4 regions of the Streptomyces sp. NBC_00400 genome follow, and region 4 is predicted to be linked to each of the others. Evidence: riboswitches for the same ligand, from Rfam matches in the RefSeq annotation. Region 4 holds a riboswitch; each other region holds the start of a gene.
The links. A riboswitch is a leader RNA that binds a small molecule or an ion and turns the genes downstream of it on or off. The one in region 4 is predicted to bind cobalamin.
Positions count from the first base shown of each region.

Region 1 (3,198 bases), 1.5 Mb from region 4:
CCGTCCGATCTCCGCGCCCTCGCGGGTGACGAACGAATTCAGGGACATGTTCTGCGCCTTGAACGGCGCCACCCGCACCCCCTGCCGGGCCAGCCAGCGGCAGATGCCCGCCGTCACCACGCTCTTGCCGGCGTCGGACGTCGTACCGGCCACCAACAGGCCACCGCCGACGGCCCCGCCCGATCCCTTGAACCGCCCGTTCACCGGGTCCTCCTCATGCGCCGGGCCCCCGGCTGTCGTGAGCCGTACGCGCCAGTGCACGCACGGTCCTGCGCGATACCGCACCCGCGGCCGGGCGGGCGGCAGCCACCGGGGCCCGCCGCAGCGCCCCGGCCGCCAGCCGCGCCGCCACCGTCGTCGCCAGCGCAAGGACGCTCACCCGGCGCGAGAGCCGCACGGCCCGTTCGATGTCGGGCACCGCGACCGGCGGCGCCCCGTCGTTGAGCACCGGCCGGTGCTCCACCCGCCCGCCATAGGCCAGCGTGCCACCCAGCCGTACGCCCAGCGCGCCCGCGAACGACGCCTCCACCGGGCCCGCGTTGGGGCTCGGATGGGCGCCGCCGTCCGCCCGCCAGGCCCGCAGCGCACCGCGCCGGTCGGGGCCCGCGAGCACGGTGAGGGCGGCGGTCAGCCGGGAGCCGGGCCAGCCGGCGAGGTCGTCGAGCCGGGCCGAGGCCCAGCCGAAGCGGCGGTGGCGCGGCGACTTGTGCCCCACCATCGCGTCCAGGGTGTTCACCGCCCGGAACGCCACCAGGCCGGGCACCCCGCCCAGCGCGCCCCACACCAGGGCGCCGACCACGGCGTCCGAGGTGTTCTCGGCGACCGACTCCACCACCGCGCGGGCCATCTGGGCCCCGTCCAGGGCCTGGGGATCGCGGCCGCACAGATGCGGCAGCCGCTCCCGCGCCACGTCCAGGTCACCCGCCGTCAGCGCACCGCCGACGGCCCGGGCCTCCCGGCCGAGCGAGGTGCCGCCCAGCACCGCCCAGACCGTGGCCGCGGTCAGCGCGATCCGGGCGCCGTCGCGCAGGGGAGCCGGGGCAACGGCCCGTACGGCGCGCTCCAGCAGCGCGGCCCCGGCGGCGGCACCGCCCGCACACAGCACGGCGTGCGCCGCTCCGTATCCGCGGTGATCGCGCCACAGCCGGCGTTCGACGGCGCTCGCGGCCCGGCCGAAGGCGGCCACCGGATGGCCGCGCCGCGGGTCCGCCGCGATCAGGTCGCCGAGAAAGCCGAGGGCCGCGCCGCACGCATATCCCGCGTGTTCGCCGCGCACCGGTCAGACCGCCGCTGCGGCGTGTCCAACGGGCCCTGTGGCGGCGGGCAGTGGAGATCTCGAAGGGCGGCCGGGCATGGCGGTGTGTCCTCACTCAGGGTCCGCGCCCTGGCTCGACGTGACGGCGACAAGAGTCTCCTGGCTCCCGGATCGGCGAGTCCTCCGGCCTTCCAGTCCCTGCGTACGTCATCCGACGTACGCGAGGCGGACCGTGGCCTTCGCTGGAGGAACGCTCCCCGGTGACAGTGGCGGGACCGCGCCGGATTCGCACCGGACTTCCTCAGCTGTCGCCGAATGGCTCCGGCAGTCCACCACGCCCCGCGATGCCCGTCAACTCGCCCTTGACCTGCAACGCTGCCCTGTGGCACGCGCTGTGGTGCACGCCACAGCGTGGCAGGAAGGTCACAGACGGTTGCCCATGCCCCTGATTTCACGTCACTATCTGGTGGTGCACGGTGGCGACGGGGCCGCCGGAAGGGGGCCGGGGGATGCCGCAGAGTGCTGACCGCCACGAGATCCGCCTCAGGATCACGGGCACGAACAATCCGGACCAGGACATCGAAGACCTCAGGGCCTGGCTGGAGCGCGAGCCGTGGCTGGACCGGCACGGCCACGACTGGCAGCTCCGGCCGCGGCCGGCAAACGAGAGCGACGACGGCCCCGGTGACATGGCCGCCGGCCTCGACGACCTGATCCTGGTCATCATCGGCGCCGTCACCGGCGAGATCACCAAAAGTCTCACCATCGCCCTGCAGGAGTGGCTGCGACGGCGCAGGGAGGAACGCGACACCGGCGAGCGGCCCGCCGTCGCGGTCGGGGCCGGTGACGGGGACCTGCGCGCGCTCGGCGACCCGGGCCCGGCCACCGCGGCCCCCGAACACCCCGATCCCGGCAGCCCGGCGGACGGGAGCGGCAGCACCGCCGGGGACTGAGCCGGATGTCCGAATACGACGCACGGGGCAAGGTCAACCGGGCGCTGCTGATCAGCGTCGACGACTACCGCACGCTGCGCCCGCTGCCCGCGGTGAAGGACAACGTCCGGAAGCTGGAGCAGGCCCTGCTCGCCCCCGGCACCGATCTGTTCACCAAGGGCGAGGTCGTCACCTGCCGGCCCCAGGAGCCCTGGGAGGTGGAACAGGCGCTGGACACCGTCGTCCAGGAGGCGCGCGGGCTGCTGCTGGTGTACTTCTCCGGCCACGGCCGGGTGGGCAGCGACGGCGGCAATCTGCACCTCATGGTCGGCGCCTCGGAACGCCGGCACAAGACCGTCTCCTGGCAGGACACGGTGCTGTCCTATCTGGACAACGCCCGGGCCGACCGCATCGTGATCGTCCTGGAGTGCTGTTACGCCGGCAACGCGAGCGAGGCCTTCCACTCCTGCCGCAACCCCACCTCGCTGCTGATGGCCGCGCAGCCCAACCGCCGGATCTTCAGCGGCGAGGAACCCACCGGGGGCAGCGTCTTCAACCGTGCCCTGGTCCAGATCCTGGAACGGGGCATCCCCGGCAAACGGTTCGTCACCTTCGAGGACCTGGTCCGGGCACTGCGGGAACAACTGGCCGGTGAACGCACCCCGATGGGCGACGTCTGGGAGCCGCGCTCGGCGAAGCAGAACACCGTCGACGACGTCATCCTGTCCTTCGCCACCCCCGAGGCCCGCCCGCCGACCCCGCTGCGGATCCGCTTACGCCGCCGCCTGAAGTCGTCCTTCCGGCGCTGGACCGGACTCCTGCTGATCCTGGCGATCATCCTCGTACCGGCCGTCACCGGCGTCGTCCTGCTCCGGCTCCCGAACGACGGGGCGCCCTGTCCGCCCGCCCTCGAACTGCGGCTGCTCACCGCCCCCGAGGCCGAACCCGCGCTGCGCCAGGCCGCCTTCGACTACGAGATGTCCGAGACCAACACCCGGCCCCTGACCGGTG
Region 1 is NZ_CP107940.1:6,521,158-6,524,355, forward strand. It holds gene OHS81_RS28500 (cobyric acid synthase) at 1-204, opposite strand, end outside; gene OHS81_RS28505 (cobalamin biosynthesis protein) at 215-1,276, opposite strand; cobalamin riboswitch at 1,408-1,558, opposite strand; gene OHS81_RS28510 (effector-associated constant component EACC1) at 1,765-2,208, shown strand; gene OHS81_RS28515 (VWA domain-containing protein) at 2,214-3,198, shown strand, end outside.
Region 1: another riboswitch for cobalamin. It lies ahead of OHS81_RS28505 (cobalamin biosynthesis protein); the one in region 4 lies ahead of metE (5-methyltetrahydropteroyltriglutamate--homocysteine S-methyltransferase).

Region 2 (3,198 bases), 2.1 Mb from region 4:
TCGTCCGCGCGGTGGAACACGAGCTGACGGGCACGGGCATGACCGCCGGCGAACACGCGCTGCTGGACGCGCTGCGCGCCGAAGGCCCGCGCACCGTGCCGCAGTTGGCGCGCGGGATGGGGCTCGACCGGCAGCCGGTGCAGCGCTGGGTGAACCACGCCATGGAGCTGGGCCTGGTCGTGACCGCCCCGAATCCCGCGCACCGCCGCTCGTCCCTGATCCGGCTCACCGACGAAGGCACGGAGGCGATACGCGGCGTCCGGGAATCCGAGGCGGCGGAGCTGAGGCAGCGGCTGGCCGACCTGTCCGCCGAGGACGTCCGTACGGCGCTGCACGTTCTGGACCGGCTCGGCGAGGAGTTCCGGCAGCTGGCGGACGGCTCACGCATGACACCGGAGGAAACCGGCAGTTGCGGCAGCAGCGGCAAGAGCGGCGACAATGGCACCATCACGCCCACCTCATCGCATCCGGCACACAAAGGACGGCCCGCAAGATGACCCGAGGAATCACCGACTGGTCCGAGATCGACAACGGGCTCGTGCCGGTCGACGACGGTGAGCTGTTCTACGAGACGGCCGGCTCGGGCCCCGCGGTGGTGCTGCTCCACGGCGGCATGCTCGACCAGCACATGTGGGACGAGCAGTTCGCCTGGCTGGTGAACTCCGGCCTGCGCGCGATCCGTTACGACTTCCGCGGCCATGGCCTGTCCTCCACCGTCACCGGGGACTATGCGAACCACGACGACCTGTGCTCCCTGCTCGACGCCCTCGATGTTCCCGGCGCCGTCCTCGTCGGCCTCTCCCATGGCGCGCGGGTCGCGCTCGACACCGCCATAGCCCGCCCGGAGCGGGTGACGGCCCTCGCGCTCGCCTCCCCCGGCATCAGCGGCCGCGCCTTCACCGACCCCTTCCTCCTGGAACACATCAAGGCGCAGGTGGCGGCGATCGGCGCACCGGACGGCGCGGAACGCTATGTCGAGCACTTCCTGCGGATGTGGGTGGACGGTCCGCACCGCGACCCCTTCGCGGTGCACCCGGGATTCCGTGAGCGGATGCGCGCCTCGGCCGAGGCCAATGTGGAGGTACATGCCGAGGGCGCGGGTGCCGGTATGCCCTTTGAGGCCGGCGCCGCCGACCGCCTGGGCGAGATACGGGTGCCCACCGTCGTGTTCGACGGCGACCTCGACAGCAGGGACATCTCCGCCAACGCCCATGCGATCACGCTGACCGTTCCCGGCGCCCGAAGAGTCCGGATACCGGGCGCGGCGCATATGGTCAATCTGGAGAACACCGCACTCTTCGACCGCGAACTCCACGCCTTCCTCTCGTCCCTGGACTACTGAGGGCTGCTGGGGACTACCGAGGACTGCTGAGGTTTACGGCACCGCCACGGACCACGCCCCCGGGATCGCCGGCGCAAAGTGCGACCGGGGCGGTAGCGAGCACCCCGCGGCAGCTAGAGTGACCGGGCCGTGGTGTTCGGGAATCCGGTGACGGACCTTGGGGTCCCAGACCGGAGCGGCCCTCGCCACTGTGATCGGGGAGTTTCCGCCCCTTCCGCAGGCGCACGGCGCGCCTGCGGCGCCACTGACCGCGCCCCGCGGCCGGGAAGGCGGGGCGGGCGCGTGCACCCTCCCCCTAGCTCTTGACGAGCAGGGAGGTACCCCTAAGCCAGGAGACCGGCCACGGCATCTCACGAAGTGATCCACGAGGTGCTGGAGAGTGACCGCCGGATGGCCCTGTCCACCGATACCCGTACCACCCCTGCCTCCGCGGCGTTCCGCTGGCGCCGGCAGGACACCGTCCGCACCGCGGGCCTGATGGCCGTCATAGCCGGTCTGCACGTCATCGCCTTCGGCGTGCTCTTCCTGCTCGTGGTGCCCTATCACTACGCCGTGGGCAGCCAGGTCTTCGGCGTGGGGCTCGGTGTCACCGCCTACACCCTCGGGATGCGGCACGCCTTCGACGCCGACCACATCGCCGCCATCGACAACACCACCCGCAAGCTGATGGCCGACGGCAAGCGGCCGGTCTCGGTCGGCTTCTGGTTCGCCCTGGGCCACTCCAGCGTGGTCGTCGCGATGGCGGCCCTGGTGGCGGGCGGCGCCCAGCTCGCGGGCACTCTGCTCAACGACGAGTCCCGTACGCACCAGATCCTCGGCACGATCGGTACCACGATCTCGGGGAGCTTTCTCTACCTCATCGCCGCCCTCAACCTGATCGCGCTGGCCGGGATCTGGCGGGTCTTCCGCGGTATGCGCAACGGCCACTACGACGAGGCCGAGCTGGAGCAGCGCCTCGACGCGCGCGGCTTCATGAACCGCTTTCTGGGACGGTTCACCCGCTCGATCTCCCGTCCCGGCCAGATGTTCCCGCTCGGCTTCCTCTTCGGACTCGGCTTCGACACCGCGACCGAAGTGACGCTGATGGTGATGGCGGGCAGCGGCGCCGCGGCCGGCCTGCCCTGGTACGCCGTGCTGTGCCTGCCGCTGCTCTTCGCCGCCGGCATGAGCCTGTTCGACACCCTCGACGGCACCTTCATGAACTTCGCCTACCAGTGGGCGTTCTCCAACCCGGTGCGCAAGGTCTACTACAACCTCACCATCACCGGCCTGTCGATCGCCGTCGCCTTCTTCATCGGCACGATCGAGCTGGTGACCGTACTGCACGAGAAGCTTGCCCTCAACGACCCGCTGACCGGCTGGATTTCCGGCCTCGACCTCGACAATGTCGGCTTCCTCATCGTCGGCCTGTTCGTGGTGGTGTGGGCCGCGGCGCTGGCGTACTGGCGACTGGCCGGCGTCGAAAAGCGCTGGGCGCAGCGGGCGGAACGGGCGGAACCATCAGAGCGAACCCGGCCGACGGAGCAGACGGGCTCGGCGGGGCCCGCCACGCCGGACGCCTGAGGCACGGGGGCCCCACACGCCTGAGGCACGTGGGCCCCACGCCCCGCAGACGTCCCCGGCGCACCCGTAGTGGCGCCGGGGCACCGCCCCCCTTCAGGTGGCCGAACCGGCCGCCGCCCCCGTCGCCAGGTCCGGTCCCCAGCGCTGCAGCGCCTCCGCCAGATCGAGTGGCCGCAGCCGCTCCGGCTGGTCCGGTCCCGGCCAGTCCTCCCGCGGGACCCGCCACATCACCTCGAACTCGTTGCCGTCCGGGTCCTTGGCGTACAGCGACTTGGCGACGAGATGATCACTCG
Region 2 is NZ_CP107940.1:5,922,708-5,925,905, reverse strand. It holds gene OHS81_RS25930 (MarR family winged helix-turn-helix transcriptional regulator) at 1-497, shown strand, start outside; gene OHS81_RS25925 (alpha/beta fold hydrolase) at 494-1,342, shown strand; cobalamin riboswitch at 1,456-1,701, shown strand; gene OHS81_RS25920 (HoxN/HupN/NixA family nickel/cobalt transporter) at 1,700-2,905, shown strand; gene OHS81_RS25915 (VOC family protein) at 2,999-3,198, opposite strand, start outside.
Region 2: another riboswitch for cobalamin. It lies ahead of OHS81_RS25920 (HoxN/HupN/NixA family nickel/cobalt transporter); the one in region 4 lies ahead of metE (5-methyltetrahydropteroyltriglutamate--homocysteine S-methyltransferase).

Region 3 (3,198 bases), 2.0 Mb from region 4:
CCGGCCCTTCGGTGGCATACGCCCAGGAGCTGCCCTTGCCGTGCCAGAAGGACCAGTAGCGGTACTCCTGCGCCTGGGCGGGCCCGGCGGCCAGGCCGGTGACCGCACCGGCCAGCAGCACCGCTCCGGCGATCCCGGTACGCCGCACCGGACGGGACTGCCGCATCAGAGCTGGGTCTTCTTACGGCTGCTCAGCAGGAAGCCGATGCCGGCACCGATGGCGAGGCCGATGCCGATGATCCACACCAGGCCGAAGCCGCCGCCCTTGGAGCCGTCGGCGTCCTTGCCGTCCTTCGTCGCCGCGGCGGCCGGCTCGGGGCCGGTGGCGTTGAGCGCGGCCACCAGATCGGTGCCGCCGAAGGAGCGGGGGTCCGTGCCGGTGGCATGGGCGGCCAGCACCAACTGGGCGTACGCGGCGGGGCCGTTCTGCTTGGCCCAGCCCGCCGCGTTCTTCTCCAGCCACTTCAGCGGCTTCGCGGCGGCGGTGGTGTGCGCGCCGGCCGCCAGTGCCACCACGGCGTCGGCGGTGTTGCCGACATCCGGCTGCTCCTTTGCGCCCGGCATCGCGGAAAGCAGATGCTGCCCGTTCTTGTCGAGCTGGGCGACGAGGTAGCCGGAGCCGCCCTGGGCCGCCTGTGCCGGATCGCTGCCGCCCGCCTTCTTGTCGTCGCCGTCCTTGCAGCTCAGCGGCTTGACGGGGGTGTCCGCGCCCTTGCCGGCCGGCTCGACGACAAAGCCCTTGCCGAGCGCTCCGGTCGCGGCGGCCGCGGTGGCGTCCGCGTTCGGGGCCGCCCCCTTGAGCTGGAAGGTGAACGCACCGCGCGCATCCTCCTTCGCCTCGCAGCCCAGCCGGAAGGTGAGCAGCGCGTCGAAGGGGGTCTTGCCGCCCTTCTTCGAGGTCACGGACCCCGGCTTCTCACCCGCCGCGGCGAGCGCGCCGATGACCACGGAAGTGGAGTTGGCATCGCTGGCCGAGCCGGCCATCGAGCTCCAGCCGCCGTCGTCGTTCTGCACCGATTTCAGCCAGCTCACGGCCTTCTTCACGGTGTCCCCGTGCCCGCCGAGCGCGGCCAGCGCCTGCACCGCGGCGGCCGTCTGGTTGGTGTCCCGCCCGGTCTTGGCGTCGCAGGGCGTGCCCGGCTCGGCCCGGAAGGCGGTGAACGAGCCGTCGGCGCACTGCTGTCCGGCCAGCCACTGCACGGCGGACGCCGCGGGGCGGATGCCCACGGTGTCCTGGGCCAGCAGTGCGAGGGACTGCCGCCAGACCCCGTCGTACTGCGGGTCCTTGGTGCCGTACAGCCCGGCGGGCAGCTTCTTGGGAGAGGCGGAAGCGGAGTCGGCGTACGCGGCGGGGGCAGCGGCCGCGCCCAGCACCGCCACGGCCGCCAGCGCCGTGGCGGCGCGGCGCGCCAGGAAGGCGACGGAGTGCGTCAAAGGGGCCGGGTGAGCCATGGAAGCCATGGGGGCCATCGGGTCGGTGCCTCTCGGGTCGGGTCGCGGCGATGCTACGCAGCCACGCTCGGCCGGCCACTCGCGTGCCGATACGTACATCGGCCGCGGTGGCACCGGGCTCAGCTCCGTATACCTCGACGGTGCCGCGCACCGGCCGTCCGCAGGGGCGGCGGTTCGGTGGCGGGAGCCTTGGTCGTGCCCTGTCGGGTGCTCCGGCTCGTACGGCCCGCCACGCCGGGCCGGGGGCACGGTGCGGGCGGGCGTCCTCACGGTTGCGGGTCAGCGCCGGATTTCCACCGGCTTCCCCCGATCGGGTACGGATGAAGTTGTCCCGCACACCTTAACCGGCGTCCGCCGGGCCATTCGCTCGCCCGTACGAACCGGCCCCGCGCCGGGGAGCGCCGGGAGCGCCCCTGAGCCGGCCCCTGTCTCCGCCCTCAGTCCGCCCCTGCCTTTGCCCCGAGCCCGCCCCTTCCTTTGCCCCTGAGTCCGTCTCCCTCACACCGCCTGGTACCGCACCGGATCGGACCCCGGCACCCGCTCCGCCTGCCCCTGTTTCACCAGACGGCGCAGATGGGCCTCGGCCTCCGAGACGGCGATATTGCGGGAGGCGTAAGGGATCTGCTCCCAGGGGCGGTTCCACTCCATGGCCATGGCGAGCTGCCAGGGGGTACGGGGTTCGCGGAGCAGTTCCCGCAGCCGGCGGAGCCGTTCCTCGTGGTGCGCGATGAGCTCGCGTACCCGTCCGCCGGCGTCGGTGAAAGCGTGCTGGTGGGCGGGCAGCACCTCGGCGGGGGCGAGCCTGCCGACGCGTTCGAGGGAGCCGAGATAGTCACCCAGGGGGTCGGGAACGGTGACCCCCTCCGGGTCCTCCGGGTCCTCCGCGCCCTCCGGGTCCTCCGCGCCCTTCGGATCCTCGTACAGGCCGATGTGCGGGGTGATGCCGGGGAGGAGGTGGTCCCCGGAGAAGAGCCGGCCGAAGCCGCCGACCCGCCCCGAGGGGTGCTCCTCCTCCAGGTGGAGGCACACATGCCCCGGGGTGTGCCCCGGTGTCCAGATGGCGCGCACCCGGCGCCCCGGCAGGTCGAGCAGTTCACCGGGGCCGATGTCACGGTCGGGCAGTGCGGCCCCCTGCCCGGGGAACTTCCGGCCGCGGCCATGCGCGCGGGCCTCCCGCAGCGGTGCCAGATGCTCGTCGGGCGCGCCCGCCGCCACGAGCCTGGCGGTCAGGTGGTCGAGCCACCGGCCCGGTTCGGCCTCGCGGGTGCGGCGGACCACGGCGGTGTCCGCGGCATGCATGGCGATCCACGCGCCGGAGGCCTCCCGCACCTTGGCCGAGAGGCCGTGGTGGTCGGGGTGATGGTGGGTGATCAGGACGCCGTGGAGGTCGGCGGGCGCGAAGCCGCAGGCGCTGATGCCGGTGACGAGTGTCGTCCAGGAGTCCGGGTCGTCCCAGCCGGTGTCGATGAGCACCGGTCCGCGGTCGGTCTCCAGGAGATGGACGAGGGTGTGTCCGAGCGGGTTGTCCGGGATGGGGACGGCGATGCTCCACACCCCGCCCTTGTGGTCGGTCGCCTGCGGCGTCATCCCGGTCCCCTCTCGGTGTGCCGTACACCCGGTACCCGGCCTCACTATAACTAGAACTGGTTTCAACGTGACTGGTCTGCGGTGCGAACCGCTCCCGCGTCACCTCGCGAAGTGACCGGTGCTGCTGCGGGAGTTGGGATTCGGCCTCGCGCCGTGGAC
Region 3 is NZ_CP107940.1:5,962,209-5,965,406, forward strand. It holds gene OHS81_RS26095 (SCO2322 family protein) at 1-166, opposite strand, end outside; gene OHS81_RS26100 (prenyltransferase/squalene oxidase repeat-containing protein) at 166-1,470, opposite strand; cobalamin riboswitch at 1,691-1,810, opposite strand; gene OHS81_RS26105 (MBL fold metallo-hydrolase) at 1,951-3,039, opposite strand.
Region 3: another riboswitch for cobalamin. It lies ahead of OHS81_RS26100 (prenyltransferase/squalene oxidase repeat-containing protein); the one in region 4 lies ahead of metE (5-methyltetrahydropteroyltriglutamate--homocysteine S-methyltransferase).

Region 4 (3,198 bases):
AGGACCGGCGGGCGGACGTAACGGGTGCCGTAGGACTGGACCCAGCCGTGCTGGGTGGCGAGGTAGCCGGTGAGCTGTTCGGCGAAGTACTGGACCATGTCGTTGCGCTCGGGCTCACCGTGCACGAGGACGTCGATGCCGGCCTTCTCCTGGAAGGCGAGGACGTCGCGGATCTCGGCCTTGATGCGCTCCTCGTAGCCCGCGGCGTCGAGGCGTCCCGCCCGCAGGTCGGCACGGGCGGTGCGCAGTTCGGCGGTCTGCGGGAACGAGCCGATGGTGGTGGTCGGCAGCAGCGGCAGCCCGAGGTGGGCGCGCTGGGCCGTCGCCCGCTCGGCGTACGGCGCGCGGCGGCGGCCGTCGGTGTCGGTAATGGCGGCGGCACGCGCGCGCACCGCCGGGTCGTGGGTGATCGCGGAATTCGCCCGGGAGGCCAGGTCGGCACGGTTCGCGGCGAGTTCGGCGGCGATGGTTTCGGTGCCCTGGGACAGGCCCCGTGCGAGTGTCACCAGCTCCGCGGTCTTCTGCTTGGCGAAGGCCAGCCAGCGGACGATCTGCGGGTCGATGTCGCGCTCGACGGCCGCGTCCAGCGGCACGTGCAGGAGCGAGCAGGAGGCGGCCACGTCGACCCGGTCGGCGAGGCCGAGCAGGGTGCCGAGGGTGGTCAGCGACTTTTCCAGGTCGTTGATCCAGATGTTGCGGCCGTTGACCACACCCGCGACCAGGCGCTTGCCCGGCAGTCCGCCGACGGCCGCCAGCGCGTCGAGGTTGGCCGCGGCCGCGTCGGTGAAGTCGAGCGCCAGACCGTCCACCGGAGCCTTGGCCAGGACGGGCAGGGCGTCGCCGAGCCGGTCGAAGTACGACGCGACCAGGAGCTTCGGGCGGTCGTCGAGGGTGCCCAGCTCGCGGTAGGCGCGCGCGGCGGCGCTCAGCTCGGCCGGGGTGCGGTCCTGGACGAGGGCGGGCTCGTCGAGCTGCACCCACTCGGCGCCGGCGGCGCGCAGGTCCGCGAGGACTTCGGCGTAGACGGGCAGCAGCCGGTCCAGGAGGGTCAGCGGCTCGAAGTCGGCGGCCACACCGGGAGCGGGCTTCGACAGCAGGAGGTAGGTGACCGGCCCGACGAGCACCGGCCGGGCGGTGAGACCGAGGGTGAGGGCTTCGGTGAGCTCGGCGACCTGCTTGGCCGAGTCGGTGGTGAAGACGGTGTCCGGGCCCAGCTCGGGGACGAGGTAGTGGTAGTTGGTGTCGAACCACTTGGTCATTTCCAGCGGTGCGACGTCCTGGGTGCCGCGGGCCATCGCGAAGTAGCCGTCGAGGGCGTCGGCTGCGACGGCGTCGCGGTGGCGGTCCGGGACAGCACCGACCATGACGCTGGTGTCCAGCACATGGTCGTAGTACGAGAAGTCACCGGTGGGCACCTCGTGGATGCCGGCGTCGGCCAGGTGCTGCCAGTGCGAACGGCGCAGGTCCTTGGCGGTCTCCAGCAAGGTGTCCGCGGTGACGCGGCCCTTCCAGTAGCCCTCGATGGCCTTCTTCAGTTCCCGGTGCTGTCCCTGGCGGGGGTAGCCGTACACGGTGGCCCGTGCTGCCGCGGCTGCGGGCTTTGCTGTCACGGAACTCTCCTTCGCGAATACGTGTCATGAAGTCCCGGAGACGGAACGAGGCACGCGAAGGGATGACGAACCGGGCGGAACCACGGTGCGCTCGCGACGCACGTGTCCGCCTGGTGTGTACGCCGACCCGCCCTCGAGGTCACCGGGATAGCCGTCCACACATGGGGTGTGCACGGGCAACGGGCAGGTCTTCGGACTCGCGGGCGCGCCTGCCGGAGTCTTCCGGCGGGCACCTACTGGCCGTCGCTTCCCGGATCCGCGGCCCGGATCCAGTGCGTATGACGGCGGTCGTTCCCACTCACCGCTGCGGGGCAGTCCCGGATTTCCACCGGGTTCCCTCTTACGACGCGGCCCGTCTGGCGGACGGGGCGAACCAATTGCCCGGCCAGCGTAGGGCGTGATGCCCGTATCGGACACCTCTGTTCGCATGTCGGACTGTGAGATGAGACACCGGCGCGACGGGGTTCACACGCGACAGGGCGCGGAACGGCCCCGTTGCTCCGTTCCGCGCCCCGTACCGCACGCCCGCCGGGCCCTTCAGCCCGGCGGCGATCCAGGGCCCCTCAGCCCTGGTCGTAGGTGTGGAACCCGCGGCCGGTCTTGCGGCCGAGCAGCCCCGCCTCCACCATGCGCTGGAGCAGCGGTGGCGGTGCGTAGAGGGGTTCCTTGAACTCGTCGTAGAGGGACCGGGCGATGGCGGCCACGGTGTCCAGGCCGATCAGGTCGGCGAGCTTGAGCGGGCCCATCGGGTGGGCGCAGCCCAGCTCCATGCCCGCGTCCACGTCAGCGGCGGTGGCGAAGCCGGACTCGGCCATCCGGACCGCCGAGAGCAGATACGGCACGAGCAGGGCGTTGACGACGAAGCCGGCCCGGTCCTGGGACCGTACGACCGTCTTGGCCAGGGTGCCGGTGACGAAGTCCTCGGCTGCGGTGACCGCCGCCGGCGCGGTGTGCAGGGAGGGGACGACCTCGACGAGCGGCAGCACCGGCACCGGGTTGAAGAAGTGCAGCCCCAGGACCCGGTCCGCGCGACGGGTCGCCATGCCGAGCCGCATGACGGGGATCGCCGAGGTGTTGGTCGCCAGGATCGCCTCCTCGGCCTCGACGACCTTGTCGAGTGCGCTGAAGACCTCGGTCTTGGCCTCGGCGTTCTCGACGACGGCCTCGATGACGAGCTGCCGGTCGGCGAGGTCGTCGAGACGGCCCGTGAAGACCATCCGGGTCAGGGCGTCCTCCGCCGAGATGCGGTCCAGCTTGCCGCGCTGCACGGCGCGTTCGAGGGAGACGGCCACCCGCTCCCCGGCGGCACGGGCGGCTACCGCGTCCGCCTCGCAGACCACGGTGTCGAGTCCGGCGCGGGCGCATACCTCGGCGATGCCCGCCCCCATCTGGCCGCCTCCCACCACACCGACCCGTCGGATGCTCTGCCTCATGAGCGTGCCTCCGCGCGTCGGACGAGGTGCCGGGAGTAGGCATCGGGAGTGAAGAAGGGCGGCAACTCCCGTGCCATGGCTGTTCGTTCGAAGAGAGAGCTGACCTCCTCGACCTGAGCCCAGGGAAATTCGGCTCCCAGGGCGGCGGCCTCGTC
Region 4 is NZ_CP107940.1:7,977,014-7,980,211, forward strand. It holds gene metE (5-methyltetrahydropteroyltriglutamate--homocysteine S-methyltransferase) at 1-1,610, opposite strand, end outside; cobalamin riboswitch at 1,776-2,003, opposite strand; gene OHS81_RS34935 (3-hydroxybutyryl-CoA dehydrogenase) at 2,174-3,043, opposite strand; gene OHS81_RS34940 (malate synthase) at 3,040-3,198, opposite strand, start outside.